DNA from 2 places in the Streptomyces sp. NPDC047886 genome. Region 1 is predicted to be linked to the other one. Evidence: riboswitches for the same ligand, from Rfam matches in the RefSeq annotation. Region 1 holds a riboswitch; the other holds the start of a gene.

Region 1 (7,260 bases):
CCGTGAAATCCCTGCGGATCGACGCCCGTGGGGCAACACTGGGAGAGGACCGACCGAAGGACGGGGGGCGGCCATGAACACCGCATCGAGCCGCAGGACACACACCACATCGCAGCGAAAGAACCCACCCATGTGCCAGCACCAGCCAGCCTGCCCGACTGCCGACTCCGCGGACCGGGAGGCCGCCCGCCTGGTGGCGCACCACCCGGAACAGGGCTGGAGCCTGCTGTGCAACGGCGTTCTCACCTTCGAGGACACCGGTGAGCTGCTGCCGGACGGGCAGATCATCGCACCGCACCGGCCGCTCAGCGCCGCCCAGGTCATGACCGCCGCCTAGACGCGGCGGCAGGCGGTACGTACGAGGAAGGGGCCGGTGCGGAGTCGTCTCCGCACCGGCCCCCACGCATGTCAGCGCGCTCGCGGCCGTCAGGCGTCGTACGCGCCCGTCATGCCGGTCCTGCCCGGCAAGCGTGCGTCATACGGGCCCGGCCCGTCAGGCGTCGTACTCGTCCAGCGGCGGGCAGGAGCAGACGAGGTTGCGGTCGCCGAAGGCGCCGTCGATCCGGCGCACCGGCGGCCAGTACTTGTCCGCGGCCGAGACGCCGGCCGGGAAGACCGCCTCCTCGCGGCTGTAGGCGTGGTCCCACTCGCCGCCGAGCGCGGCCGCCGTGTGCGGGGCGTTGCGCAGCGGGTTGTCGTCGGCGGACCACTCGCCCGACGCGACCTTCTCGATCTCGCCACGGATCGCGATCATCGTGTCGCAGAACCGGTCGAGTTCGGTCAGGTCCTCGCTCTCGGTGGGCTCGATCATCAGGGTGCCGGCCACCGGGAACGACATCGTCGGCGCGTGGAAGCCGTAGTCGATCAGGCGCTTGGCGATGTCGTCGACGCTGACGCCGGTCGCCTTGCTCAGCGGCCGCAGGTCGACGATGCACTCGTGCGCGACCAGCCCGGCCGGGCCGGTGTACAGGACCGGGTAGTGCGGCTCCAGGCGCTTGGCGATGTAGTTGGCGGCCAGGACGGCCACCTGCGTGGCCCGCTTGAGGCCCTCGCCGCCCATGAGCCGGACGTACGCCCAGGAGATCGGCAGGATGCCGGCCGAGCCCCACGGCGCCGCCGAGATCGGGCCGACGCCCGTCTCCGGTCCGGCGGTCGGCTGCAGCGGGTGGTTGGGCAGGTAGGGGGCGAGGTGCTCGCGGACGCCGACCGGGCCGACGCCCGGGCCGCCGCCACCGTGCGGGATGCAGAAGGTCTTGTGCAGGTTCAGGTGCGAGACGTCGCCGCCGAACCGGCCCGGCTTGGCGAGACCGACCAGCGCGTTGAGGTTGGCGCCGTCCACGTACACCTGGCCGCCGGCGTCGTGCACCTGGGCGCAGATGTCCGCGACGTGCTCCTCGAACACACCGTGCGTGGACGGGTAGGTGATCATCAGCACCGAGAGCTCGTCCCGGTACTGCTCGATCTTGGCGCGCAGGTCCTCGACGTCGATCTCGCCGTCGTCGGCGGTCTTGACGACGACGACCTTCATCCCGGCCATCACGGCGCTGGCGGCGTTGGTGCCGTGCGCCGACGACGGGATCAGGCAGACCGTGCGCTGGGCGTCGCCGTTGGCCCGGTGGTACGCGCGGACCGCGAGCAGACCGGCCAGCTCGCCCTGCGAACCGGCGTTGGGCTGGATCGACACCTTGTCGTAGCCGGTGACCTCCGCCAGCCGCTCCTCCAGCTCGCGGATGAGCGTCAGATAGCCCTGCGCCTGGTCGACCGGCGCGAAGGGGTGGACCTGGGCGAACTCCGGCCAGGTGACCGGCTCCATCTCGGTGGTCGCGTTCAGCTTCATCGTGCAGGAGCCGAGCGGGATCATGCCCCGGTCCAGCGCGTAGTCGCGGTCGGCGAGCTTGCGCAGGTAGCGCAGCATCGCGGTCTCGGAGCGGTGGGCGTGGAACACCGGGTGGGTGAGGTACGCGTCGGTGCGCAGCAGCGCCTCGGGCAGCGCGTCCTCCGTCGCCGCGTCCAGGGCCTCGATGTCGCCGGCCACACCGAAGGCGCCCCAGACGGCCGCGAGCTGGGCGCGGCCGGTGGTCTCGTCGCAGGCGGCGGAGACATGGTCGGCGTCGACCAGGCGGATGTTGACCCCGCCCTCGCGGGCGGCGGCGACGATCTCGGCGGCCCGGCCGGGCACACGGGCGGTCACGGTGTCGAAGAACGAGCCGTGGACGACGTCGACGCCACCGGCGCGCAGGCCCTCGGCGAGGATCGTCGCATAGCGGTGGGTACGGCTCGCGATCTCCTTGAGGCCCTCGGGGCCGTGGTAGACCGCGTACATGCCCGCCATGACGGCGAGGAGCACCTGGGCGGTGCAGATGTTGCTGGTGGCCTTCTCGCGGCGGATGTGCTGCTCACGGGTCTGCAGCGCCAGCCGGTACGCCTTGTTGCCGTCGGCGTCGACGGAGACGCCGACGAGCCGGCCGGGCAGGCTGCGGGCGAAGGCGTCGCGCACGGCCATGTAACCGGCGTGCGGGCCGCCGAAGCCCATCGGGACGCCGAAGCGCTGGGTGGTGCCGACGGCGATGTCCGCGCCGAGCTCGCCGGGCGAGGTGAGCAGGGTCAGGGCCAGCAGGTCGGCGGCGACGGTGACGATCGCGCCGAGCTCATGGGCCCGGTCGATGAGCGGCTTGATGTCCCGGACCGCGCCGGAGGCGCCCGGGTACTGGAGCAGCACGCCGAAGACGCCGCGCTCGGCGACCTCGGCGGGGATGCCCTCGCTGAGGTCCGCGACGACGACCTCGACGCCGGTGGGCTCGGCGCGGGTCTCGATCACGGCGATGGTCTGCGGCAGCGCGTCGGCGTCGATCAGGAAGACACCGTTCTTGACCTTGCCGACGCGGCGGGCGAGCGCCATGGCCTCCGCGGCCGCAGTGCCCTCGTCCAGCAGCGAGGCGCCGGACGTGGGCAGACCGGTGAGGTCGGCGACGACGGTCTGGAAGTTGAGCAGCGCCTCGAGGCGGCCCTGCGAGATCTCCGGCTGGTACGGCGTGTAGGCCGTGTACCAGGCGGGGTTCTCCATGACGTTGCGCAGGATGACGGGCGGCGTGAACGTGCCGTGGTAACCGAGACCGATCATCGGGGCGAGGACCTGGTTGCGGTCGGCGAGGGAACGCAGCTCTGCGAGGACCTCGGCCTCGGTGCGCGCCTCGGGCAGTCCGAGCGTCTCGGCGCTCTTGATCACGTCCGGCACCGCGGCAGCCGTGAGCTCGTCGAGCGACCCGTAGCCGACCTGCGCGAGCATCTTGGCGCGTGCCTCGGCATCGGGCCCGATGTGACGGTGCTCGAAGGGTGTGCCTCGCTCCAGCTGGGAGAGCGGAATACGGTTGGCGGTCATGTACGGAGGCCTCCTGGTCGATACGACCTGCGAGGGGCACCACGGCGCGGGTGCCCGGACGGCCTCCCCCTCTGTCATCTCAACCTGAGAGCTTCACCGGGCACGCCAGAGGCGCGTCCGGCTTTCACCGTCGGTGAGAGCGGATGCCGTCCGACGCCCGCCCTGCTTTCCAGAGTGACCTCGTCCGTGCGGTACAGGGTGCCTGAGAGATTCCGGGGAGGATTTGCTCCTTCGGCGCCTCCGAAAGGTTTCTCCGGAGGACTCTCCCGCACGGGGTCAGCAGCCGATTGCCAGCGTACCAGCGAGGTTCCCGCCCGATCCCTCGAGTGGCCGACGTCACCGATGTGCACTTTCGTAGTGATGTGGAGCCTCTGCGACCCGTGGGAGGGACCGTGCAGACCGACATCGATCCGCGCAGCCTGATCGGCCGCAAGACCTTCGACCGCGACGGCCACAAGATCGGCACCGTGGACGAGGTGTACCTGGACGACGCGACCGGCCGGCCCGAGTGGGCGGCCGTGCGCACCGGTCTGTTCAGCCGTGACGCCTTCGTCCCACTGGAGCCGAGCGACCTCGTGGACGGCGCCCTGCACGTCCCGTACGAGCGGTCGCTGATCAAGGACGCGCCCGACTTCGGGGTGGGCCGCCATCTGTCGCCGGAGCAGGAACTCCAGCTCTACCACCACTACGGACTCGACCTCCCCGTGCCGTCGGACGACTCATCCGCCCCCTCTCCGCCTCCCGACCGGGACTTCGGCAAGCTGGCGGGCCAGGACGACTGACCCTCCCCCGGGCCCTCGTCCCGGCCGCCCTCCGGGTCCTCTCCGCCCTCCCGCGGTACGAGCGGCAACGGGTCCGACAGCTCCAGCTCCGGGTCGTCCGTCCGGAACGTCCGCACCCTCCCCGGTGGCGAGCCCGGCTGCTCGAACCGCACCGTCACGCGGCCGAGACCGCTGCCCTGCACCCACCCGGGACCGTGGACGGCGTGCCGTACGTCATGCCCGGCCGGCCACCGCCGCTCGGCCACCGGCCCGCCGCCCCCCGCGTCCACCGCCCCCGTCCCCGCGCCCGCACCCGTCCCCACGCCGGTCACACCGTCCTGGCCGTCCCCTCCGCCCACGCCGGGCGCGTCGGCACCCGCACCGCTCCCTGGAAGCTCCGCCAGCCCCCCGCCCCCGGCCTCCTGGCGGTCACCGCCCTCGTCCCCCGCCGCCCCGGCTTCGCCCACGGCGGTCTCCGCCTCCGCCGCCGCGGCCTGCGCGAACAGGTCCTCCTGCGTGTAGTCGGCCAGCCCGCTCACGCCCACGCCGAGCAGCCGGACACCGCCCGTGGTGTCCACGGCGTCCAGGAGCCGCGCCGCCGCCTCCCGGACGACGGCGGGGTCGTCCGTGGGCCCGCGCAGCGTCTCCGACCTGGTCAGCGTGGAGAAGTCGTACCGCCGTACCTTGAGCACTACCGTGCGGCCCGACCGGCCCGCCTCCCGCAGCCGGCGCACGCACCGGTCCGCGAGCCGCTCCACCTCCCACCGCACCCGCACCCGGTCGTGCAGGTCCACGTCGAAGGTGTCCTCCACCGACACCGACTTGGCGTCCCGCTCGGCCACCACGGGCCGGTCGTCGTGACCCAGCGCCATGTGGTGCAGCGCCACCCCGTGCGCCTTCCCCAGCAGCCGCACGAGCTCGTCCTCGCCCGCTTCGGCCAGGTCCGCCACCGTGGTCATCCCGGCCCGCCGCAGGTGCTCCTCCGTCGCCGGGCCGACCCCGGGGAGCGTCCGCACCCCCATCGGCCCCAGCAGCGCCCGCTCCGTGCCCGGCTCGATCAGCACCAGTCCGTCGGGCTTGGCCTGCTCGGAGGCGATCTTCGCCAGCATCTTGGACCCCGCCAGTCCCACCGACCCGGTGAGACCGGTCACGGCGAGGATGTCCCGGCGCAGCCGCTCACCGGCCTCGCGGGCCGTCGCCGCGTCATGGGCGGATCCGCCCGCCTCCAGGTCCACGAACGCCTCGTCCAGGCTCAGCGGCTCCACCAGCGGGGACAGCCTCCCCAGCAGCTCCATGACCTGCTCGCTCACCGCCCGGTACAGCGAGAACCGCGGCACCAGATACGCGGCGTTCGGCGCGAGGCGCCGGGCCTGCGCCATCGGCATCGCGGAGTGCACCCCGAAGCGTCTCGCCTCGTACGAGGCGGTGGCGACGACACCACGCGGACCGAGGCCCCCGACCACGACGGGTTTCCCGCGCAGACTCGGCTTCGCCGCCTGCTCGGCGGCGGCGAAGAAGGCATCCATGTCCAGATGCAGGATCGTCGGCGCGGCTCTCACACCACCGATGCTCCCGCACACCACTGACAATCGGCCCGTACGCCCGTACGAAACGCCGTGCGGGCAGGGGTCGGTTCGCGCTTCAGACGGCCTTGTCGCGTCTGCGTCTGGCGAGTTCGTCCGTGGGGTTGTGCCCGACGAGGGTCTCGCCGGTGTCGACGCGTTCGCCGTGGAGCTGCGAGAGGGCGGCCTCGACGTCCCGCCAGACCACGCCGACGGCGATCCCGAAGATGCCCTGGCCGCCTTGGAGGAGGTCGACGACCTCGTCAGGCGACGAGCATTCGTACACCGTCGCGCCGTCGCTCATCAGCGTCATGCGTTCCAGGTCCCGCAGGCCGCGGCCGCGCAGATGCCGGACCGCCGCCCGGATGTTCTGCAGGGCGACACCCGTGTCCAGGAACCGTTTCACGATCTTGAGGACGACGACGTCACGGAAGCTGTAGAGGCGCTGCGTGCCCGACCCGTAGGCGGGACGGACGCTGGGCTCGACCAGTCCCGTACGGGCCCAGTAGTCGAGCTGGCGGTAGGTGATGCCGGCCGCCGCACACGCGGTGGGACCCCGGTATCCGACAGTGTCGGTCTCGGGTGGCGAGTCGGCCGCACTTCCATGAAGCGGGTACGGCCCGTTCTCCCCCGGACTCTGCCCGGGGAGACCCCCTGCCGTACCGTCGCCGCTGCTGATCACGCCGACCCTCCGTCCTTGACCTGCCTCCTCGACGGTAGGCAGTCACCAGGGGTGCGTCAACGATCGCCACACTCGCCACGCCGAGTGATAATCACCCTGAGAGTGGTTTCCCGTGTCCCAGAACCGGGAAAGGCTACTCGAATGTGCCGAAAGCGACGTCACCGGACGGACGCGTCATCGATGCCGGGCTTCAACGATCGCCGGGCGTCGTCGATGTGGCCATGACGGCCCGGCGTCACTGGTTGCTGGTCCCGAAGTCCTCCGGGGAGATCTGGTCGAGGAACTCGCGGAACTTCTCCACCTCGTCCTCCTGCTCGTCCGGGATCGCGATGCCGGCGTCGTCCAGCACGCCGTCACTGCCGTAGATCGGCGTTCCCGTGCGCAGCGCCAGCGCTATGGCGTCGGAGGGCCTGGCGCTGACCTCGACCCCACTGGCGAAGACCAGCTCCGCGTAGAACACCCCTTCCCGCAGGTCCGTGATCCGGACCTCGGTGAGCTCCTGGCCCACGGCTTCGAGGACGTCCTTGAAGAGATCGTGGGTGAGCGGCCGCGCAGGGGCCATCCCCTGCTGGGCGAAGGCGATCGCCGTCGCCTCCCCCGGACCGATCCAGATGGGGAGGTACCGATCGCCTCCCACTTCACGCAGGAGCACGATCGGCTGGTTGGAGGGCATTTCCACCCGGACACCGACAACATCGAGCTCGTTCACACAGCAACCCTAGGACGTGCCGGACCGGTTTGGGTAGTCGGGCTGCCCCAAGATCAGTGGAACCTGACCCCGAGGGCCGTACGGACCAGTGCCGCGTGGAGCCGTACGGACAGGGCCGCGAGCTCCCTCACCGTCGCCTCGGCATGGGCTCTGGTCTGCGGATTGCG
Region 2 (7,260 bases), on a different contig from region 1:
CGATCGACCGGACTGAGCAGCCGCAGTGGGGCAGAGCCGCTCTCCATCGGTGCGCGCGCCGTCGAGCGTGCGCGTCAGGCTGTCCGACCCAGGCGCCATGGCGTGGCCGTGATGTGAGACTTACGGCATGGACATGGGGCGTGAGTCGCGGTGGGAGAAGGACGCAATGACGGTGGAGATCGTTTTCGCCCTGGTGACCGCTGTCGCGCTGGCTGCGGCGGTCTTCGCCGTCGCTCTGGCTCTCGCGCTGGCCTTCGACATCTCCGGTTCAGCGAAGAAGGGCGTGTTGGTGGGGGGTGCACTGCTCGGTGCGGCGGCCGGAGTGTGGCGTCTGGTACGGGTGCTGGTTCGGTTCGACGAGCAACGCCGAATGGGCCGCTGACCGCCGGGCTTCTCCCTGGGGTCGCAGCCTGCCTGACCGGGACGTGCTGGCGGCAATCGTGTTCGTGGTGCCCTCGGGCTGTGCGTGGCGGCAACCGCACGATGGCCAGGGGCCCGGAATCCGGTGCCGGGCCGCGGCGCCACTCCCCAGGGCGGGAGCTGCCTGCTACCGGCCTGATGTGCCAGCTACCAGTTTGATGCTGACGACCGCGAATGCCTGCTCAGGGCCGTGGAACCGCAGCACCGTCCCTCCTGACTGCCCGCAGGCCGGCACCGCGCGTGGTCGGCCGACCGTTGCCCGGGAGCCAAGGCTCGGAAGACCGCTCCGAGCGGAAACATCTCAGGGGCTTGCAGGGACTTTCACGTCTGTCCCGGGGATGTCCCAGGGGCTTTCCGCCGCGTGAGCAGGGAAGGCCCTGACCGTGCCGGAAGGACACGAACGCGCTGTCAGGGCCTTCCGCCTCAGCACTCGATGATGTTCACCGCGAGCCCGCCGCGCGCCGTCTCCTTGTACTTGACCGACATGTCCGCGCCGGTCTCCTTCATGGTCTTGATGACCTTGTCCAGGGAGACCTTGTGGCTGCCGTCGCCGCGCATCGCCATCCGGGCGGCGGTGACCGCCTTGACCGCCGCCATGCCGTTGCGCTCGATGCAGGGGATCTGGACGAGCCCGCCGACCGGGTCGCACGTCAGGCCCAGGTTGTGCTCCATGCCGATCTCGGCGGCGTTCTCCACCTGCTCGGGCGAGCCGCCCAGTACCTCGGCGAGCGCTCCGGCGGCCATGGAGCAGGCCGAGCCGACCTCGCCCTGGCAGCCGACCTCGGCGCCGGAGATCGAGGCGTTCTCCTTGAAGAGCATGCCGACCGCGCCCGCGGCCAGCAGGAAGCGGACAACGCCGTCGTCGTCGGCGCCGGGCACGAAGTTCATGTAGTAGTGCAGGACCGCCGGGATGATGCCGGCCGCGCCGTTCGTCGGGGCGGTCACCACGCGCCCGCCCGCGGCGTTCTCCTCGTTCACCGCCATCGCGTAGAGGGTGATCCACTCCATGGACAGCGCCTGCGGGTCGCCCTCGGAGCGCAGCTTCCGCGCCGTGTTCGCGGCGCGGCGGCGGACCTTCAGACCGCCGGGGAGGATGCCCTCGCGGGACATGCCGCGCGCCACGCACGCCTGCATGACGCGCCAGATGTCGAGGAGGCCCTCGCGGATCTCGTCCTCGGTCCGCCAGGCCTTCTCGTTCTCCAGCATCAGCGCGGAGATCGACAGGCCGGTCTCCCGGGTGAGGCGCAGCAGCTCGTCACCGGTGCGGAACGGGTACTTCAGGACGGTGTCGTCCAGCACGATCCGGTCGGCGCCGACGGCGTCCTCGTCCACGACGAACCCGCCGCCGACCGAGTAGTACGTCTTCTCCAGCAGGGTCGCGCCCTCGGCGTCGTACGCCCACAGGGTCATGCCGTTGGCGTGGTACGGCAGCGCCTTGCGGCGGTGCAGGACCAGGTCCGTGTCGAAGTCGAAGCCGATCTCGTGCACGCCGAGGAGGTCGAGGCGCTTCTCGCTCCTGATCCGCTCGACCTGGTCGTCGGCGGTCTCGACGTCGACGGTACGGGGCGAGTTGCCCTCCAGGCCCAGGAGGACGGCCTTCGGCGTGCCGTGGCCGTGGCCGGTGGCGCCGAGGGAACCGTACAGCTCGGCCCGTATCGACGCGGTGTGGGCGAGCAGGCCCTCGTTCTTCAGCCGGCGCGCGAACATGCGGGCCGCGCGCATGGGGCCGACCGTGTGGGAGCTGGACGGGCCGATGCCGATCGAGAACAGGTCGAAGACCGAGATGGCCACGGGGAACTCCTTGGTTGGTAGACGCCGCTGTCTGCCGGGGTGGTGCAGGGGAGGGGCTTCAGGGGAGAGGGGAGAGGGGGAGGGGGAGAGGGGGAGAGGCGGGGAGGGAGGGGGATCGGGTGTCGGGGGCGGAGCCCGCGCGGGCACCGCGTGTCGTGCGGGGCATGGAGCGGGGCACCGCACTCACCGTCCAGTGTGCGCGGTGCCCCGCAAATGGTCTGTAACGTACGTAACGCTTACAGGCCAGGGTAAAGCGGGTGCTTCGCGGCGAGTGCCGTGACCCGCGCCGTGAGCGCGTCCGCGTCGTACGACGGCTTCAGCGCCTCGGCGATGATGTCGGCGACCTCGGTGAAGTCCTCGGTGCCGAAACCGCGCGTGGCCAGGGCCGGCGTGCCGATCCGCAGACCCGAGGTGACCATCGGGGGCCGCGGGTCGTTCGGGATGGCGTTCCGGTTGACGGTGATGCCCAGCTCGTGGAGCCGGTCCTCCGCCTGCTGGCCGTCGAGCTCGCTGTCGCGCAGGTCGACCAGGACCAGGTGGACGTCCGTGCCGCCGGACAGGACGGAGACGCCGTGTTCGGCGACGTCCGCCTGGATCAGGCGCTCGGCGAGGATCTTCGCGCCCTCGAGGGTGCGCTGCTGGCGCTCCTTGAAGTCCTCGCTCGCCGCGACCTTGAAGGCCACCGCCTTCGCCGCCACGACGTGCTCCAGCGGGCCGCCCTGCTGACCCGGGAAGACCGCCGAGTTGATCTTCTTCGCGAGCTCCTGTGTCGACAGGATCACGCCACCGCGCGGACCGCCCAGGGTCTTGTGCGTGGTGGTGGTGACGACATGGGCGTGCGGCACCGGGTTCGGGTGCAGGCCCGCGGCCACGAGACCCGCGAAGTGCGCCATGTCGACCATCAGGTACGCGCCGACCTCGTCGGCGACGCGGCGGAACGCGGCGAAGTCGAGCTGGCGCGGGTAGGCGGACCAGCCGGCGACGATCAGCTTCGGCTTGGACTCCTTGGCGAGGCGCTCGACCTCGGCCATGTCGACCCGGCCGTCGTCGCCGACGTGGTAGGCGACCACGTTGTAGAGCTTGCCGGAGAAGTTGATCTTCATGCCGTGGGTCAGGTGACCGCCGTGGGCCAGGTTCAGGCCCATGATCGTGTCGCCCGGCTTCAGCAGGGCGAACATGGCGGCGGCGTTGGCCTGGGCCCCGGAGTGCGGCTGCACGTTGGCGTGCTCCGCCCCGAAGAGCTCCTTGACGCGGTCGATCGCGATCTGCTCGACCACGTCGACGTGCTCGCAGCCGCCGTAGTAGCGGCGGCCGGGGTAGCCCTCGGCGTACTTGTTGGTGAGAACGGAGCCCTGGGCCTCCATCACCGCGACCGGAGCGAAGTTCTCCGAGGCGATCATTTCCAGGGTGGACTGCTGGCGGTGGAGCTCGGCGTCGACGGCGGCGGCGACGTCCGGGTCCAGCTCGTGGAGAGGGGTGTTGAGAAGCGACATCACGCGGTCCCTAGGGGTCTGGTGGGTGTTCTCGGGTCAGCCGGCGTACTCGGTGTACTCGTCGGCGGAGAGCAGGTCCTTCGGCTCGTCCGCGACGCGCACCTTGAACAGCCAGCCGCCCTCGAACGGAGCGGTGTTCACCAGCGACGGGTCGTTCACCACGTCCTCGTTGGCCTCGACGACCTCACCCGTGACCGGGGAGTACAGGTCGCTGACCGACTTGGTGGACTCCAGCTCACCGCAGGTCTCGCCCGCGGTCACGGTGGCACCGACCTCGGGGAGCTGCACGTACACGACGTCGCCGAGGGCGTTCGCCGCGTGCTCGGTGATGCCGACCGTCGACACGCCGTCCTCGGCGGCCGACAGCCACTCGTGCTCCTTGCTGTAACGAAGCTGCTGGGGGTTGCTCATGACCTGAATTCTCCTGTACGCGGGGGAGTGGTGGTGAACGGGGAGGGAGTGCGCGGGATCACGTCCGGCACCGCGAGTGCCGCGAGCCGGCAGCCTGGAGGCGAGCCTTCTCGCGAGCGTGTCACTTCTGGCGCTTGTAGAACGGCAGCGCCACGACCTCGTACGGCTCGTGGGTGCCGCGGATGTCGACGCCCACGCCGGCGGTGCCGGGCGCGGCGTGCGCCGCGTCCACGTAGGCCATGGCGATCGGCTTGCCCAGCGTCGGGGACGGGGCTCCCGAGGTGACCTCGCCGATCACCTGTCCGCCGGCGACCACGGCCATACCGGCGCGCGGCACCCGGCGGCCCTCGGCGATCAGGCCGACGAGCTTGCGCGGCGGGTTGGTCGCGGCGCGCTCGGCGGCGGCCTCCAGGGCGGTGCGCCCGACGAAGTCACCGGTCTTCTCGAACTTCACGACTCGGCCCAGGCCCGCGTCGAACGGGGTGAGCCCGGTGGTCAGCTCGTGCCCGTACAGCGGCATGCCCGCCTCCAGGCGCAGCGTGTCGCGGCAGGACAGGCCGCACGGGATCAGGCCGACGTCCCGGCCGGCCTCGGTCAGCGCCTGCCACAGCTTCTCGGCGTGCTCCGGCGCCACGAACAGCTCGAAGCCGTCCTCGCCGGTGTAGCCGGTGCGGGCGATCAGCGCGGGCACGCCCGCGACCGTGCCCGGCAGGCCCGCGTAGTACTTCAGGCCGTCCAGGTCGGCGTCGGTCAGCGACTTCAGGATGCCGGGGGACTCGGGGCCCTGGACGGCGAGCAGCGCGTAGGCGTCACGGTCGTCGCGCACCTCGGCGTCGAAGCCGGCCGCGCGCTCGGTCAGCGCGTCGAGGACGATCTGGGCGTTGGAGGCGTTGGCGACGACCATGTACTCGCTCTCACCGAGGCGGTACACGATCAGGTCGTCGAGGATGCCGCCGTCCTCGCGGCAGATCATGGTGTAGCGGGCGCGGCCCACGCCGACGCCGCCGATGTTGCCGACGAGCGCGTGGTCCAGCAGGTCGGCGGCGCGCGGTCCGGTGACGGTGATCTCACCCATGTGGGACAGGTCGAACAGGCCGGCCGCCGTGCGGACGGCGTTGTGCTCGTCGCGCTCGCTGCCGTAGCGCAGGGGCATGTCCCAGCCGGCGAAGTCGGTCATGGTCGCGCCGAGCGAACGGTGCACGGCGTCGAGAGCGGTCAGACGGGGGGCAGGGCTCATGGAAGGGCTCCCAGGTCCGGGGCATGGCTGGCGAGGACGGTCCTCCCCATCTGTCATCGGAACCTGAGAGGTTCGCCGTGACCCTGAGGGGTCGGTCGGCTTGCACCTTGGGTGGAGCACCCGTGCTCGAACGCGTGCGCTCGAAGCGGGGGCTCGCTTTTCAGATCTGCCTCATCCGTGCGGTACGGGGCCTGAGAGATTCAAGGGAGGAACTTGCTCCTTCGGCGCCCGGACCTGACCTGACCCGGGACTCTCCCGCGCGGATTCGATCGGCCGGTATGCGGTTGTCGGCGCATGCGGTTGACTGCGCCTGGCGCGGACATCATTGCACGAGGGGTCCGATCGGCAAATCACTTGTTCCTTATTACCCTTTCTTTACACTTCTTGGGCAAGGGTCGGGGAGCCGAGCAAGGGGGAGGGCGATGACGTTGCACCGGTCCGGTGTGTACGCGACGACCGCGGGGACGGCCGGAGAGGTGGCGGGCGGGGGCGGGGCGGCAGCCCGCCCCGTGGGCGCCCCGGTGACCGTTCCCACGGCTCCCACCGTTCCCACGGCTCCCACGGCTCCCACGGCTCCCACCGTTCCCGCCGCTCCCACCGTCGCGGTCCTGCGCGACCTGCGCGGGCGGGCCGGACGCGGCCCCCAGGAGCTCGCCTTCGCCCCCGGCGACCTCGTGGTGGTCTCCGGGCTCCCCGGCAGCGGCAAGTCCACCCTGATCGCGCGGGCGGCCGCCGGCTGCGCCGTCGACTCGCAGGACGCCCGGGAGCAGTGGGAGCGGCGCCTCCCCCGCCTCCTGCCCTACGCGGTCTACCGCCCGTTCGTACGGATCGCCCACTACGCCGGACTGCGGCGGGCGCTGCGCTCCGGCGACAGCGTCGTCGTCCACGACTGCGGCACACAGGCGTGGGTACGCCGCTGGCTCGCCCGCGAGGCCCGCCGCCGCGGCCGGTCGCTGCACCTGCTCCTGCTCGACGTGACGCCCCGCACCGCCCGCGAGGGCCAGCGCGAGCGGGGCCGCGGGGTGTCCGGCTACGCCTTCGCCCGGCACCGGGCCGCCGTCGGGCGGCTGGTCAGGGACGCCGAGCGGGGCGTCCTGCCGGGCGGCTGCGCGTCGGCGGTGCTCCTGGACCGCCCGGCGGCCACGGCCCTGACGCGGATCACGTTCTCCGGACCGCCGCGTTAGGGTGCTGCCGCACGCCGCGGACACGCGGGACCGGGAACCAGGACCAGGGGGCGCACCAGTGGACACCGCATGGCCGGGCAACGAGCTCGAAGAGGTGCTCGCCGCCTCCCTCGGCAACCCCTCCGCCGGAGGCCGGATCGTCGAGGTGCTGGGCCGTAGCGCCGTCTGGGTGCCCCTGCCCAGGGGCGGCGGCCCCGACAGCCCCGACCTGGACCTGCCGACGCTGACGCTGGAGCCCGACGGGCAGCCGTACGTCCCGGTGTTCAGCTCCGAGGCCCAGTTCCGCGCGTGCGTCGGCGACCACATGGCGTACACCGTCGCACCCGCCGTCGAGTTCGCCCGCGGCCTGCCCCCGCAGCTCGGCATCGCCGTGAACCCGGGCGGCGCCGTCGGGATCCCCCTCCCGCCGGCCGCCGTCGCCGAACTGTGCCGGGCCGGCCGCACCCCGCTGGACGGCCCCGCGAGCGGCGCCCGGGTGCGGCTGTTCGAGCCCGACTGGCAGGAGGATCCGGTGGACTTCCTGGCCGCCGCCGGCGCCGAGTTCGAGGCGGCGGGCGTCGTGCTCACGGCGCGGCGCGCCCTGGCCAGCGTCGAGGGCGAGGCGCCCGCCCTGTTCGTCGGCGTCCAGGTCTCGTCCTTCGAGGGTCCCGACCGCACCGCGCCCATGGACGCGCTCGGCCGGGCGCTGGGCCGCGTCCAGGTGCCGTGGCCGGTCAATCTGGTG

The links. Region 1 has a riboswitch for glycine ahead of gcvP (aminomethyl-transferring glycine dehydrogenase). Riboswitches for the same ligand answer to the same signal wherever they lie in the genome.
Region 2: it holds a riboswitch for glycine, as region 1 does, so the genes downstream of both, gcvT (glycine cleavage system aminomethyltransferase GcvT) here and gcvP (aminomethyl-transferring glycine dehydrogenase) in region 1, are expected to answer to the same signal.

The regions. Positions count from the first base shown of each region.
Region 1 is NZ_JBIDCF010000012.1:7,479-14,738, reverse strand. Features, by position in the region: gene ACGF5U_RS28630 (DUF5999 family protein) at 131-337, shown strand; gene gcvP (aminomethyl-transferring glycine dehydrogenase) at 494-3,379, opposite strand; glycine riboswitch at 3,559-3,658, opposite strand; gene ACGF5U_RS28620 (PRC-barrel domain-containing protein) at 3,772-4,161, shown strand; gene ACGF5U_RS28615 (DNA polymerase IV) at 4,065-5,699, opposite strand; gene ACGF5U_RS28610 (MerR family transcriptional regulator) at 5,782-6,381, opposite strand; gene ACGF5U_RS28605 (bifunctional nuclease family protein) at 6,620-7,093, opposite strand; gene ACGF5U_RS28600 (MerR family transcriptional regulator) at 7,147-7,260, opposite strand, start outside.
Region 2 is NZ_JBIDCF010000002.1:281,166-288,425, reverse strand. Features, by position in the region: gene ACGF5U_RS07035 (DUF6332 family protein) at 128-382, shown strand; gene ACGF5U_RS07030 (L-serine ammonia-lyase) at 844-2,211, opposite strand; gene glyA (serine hydroxymethyltransferase) at 2,448-3,704, opposite strand; gene gcvH (glycine cleavage system protein GcvH) at 3,741-4,115, opposite strand; gene gcvT (glycine cleavage system aminomethyltransferase GcvT) at 4,237-5,352, opposite strand; glycine riboswitch at 5,523-5,620, opposite strand; gene ACGF5U_RS07010 (AAA family ATPase) at 5,775-6,536, shown strand; gene ACGF5U_RS07005 (enhanced serine sensitivity protein SseB) at 6,595-7,260, shown strand, end outside.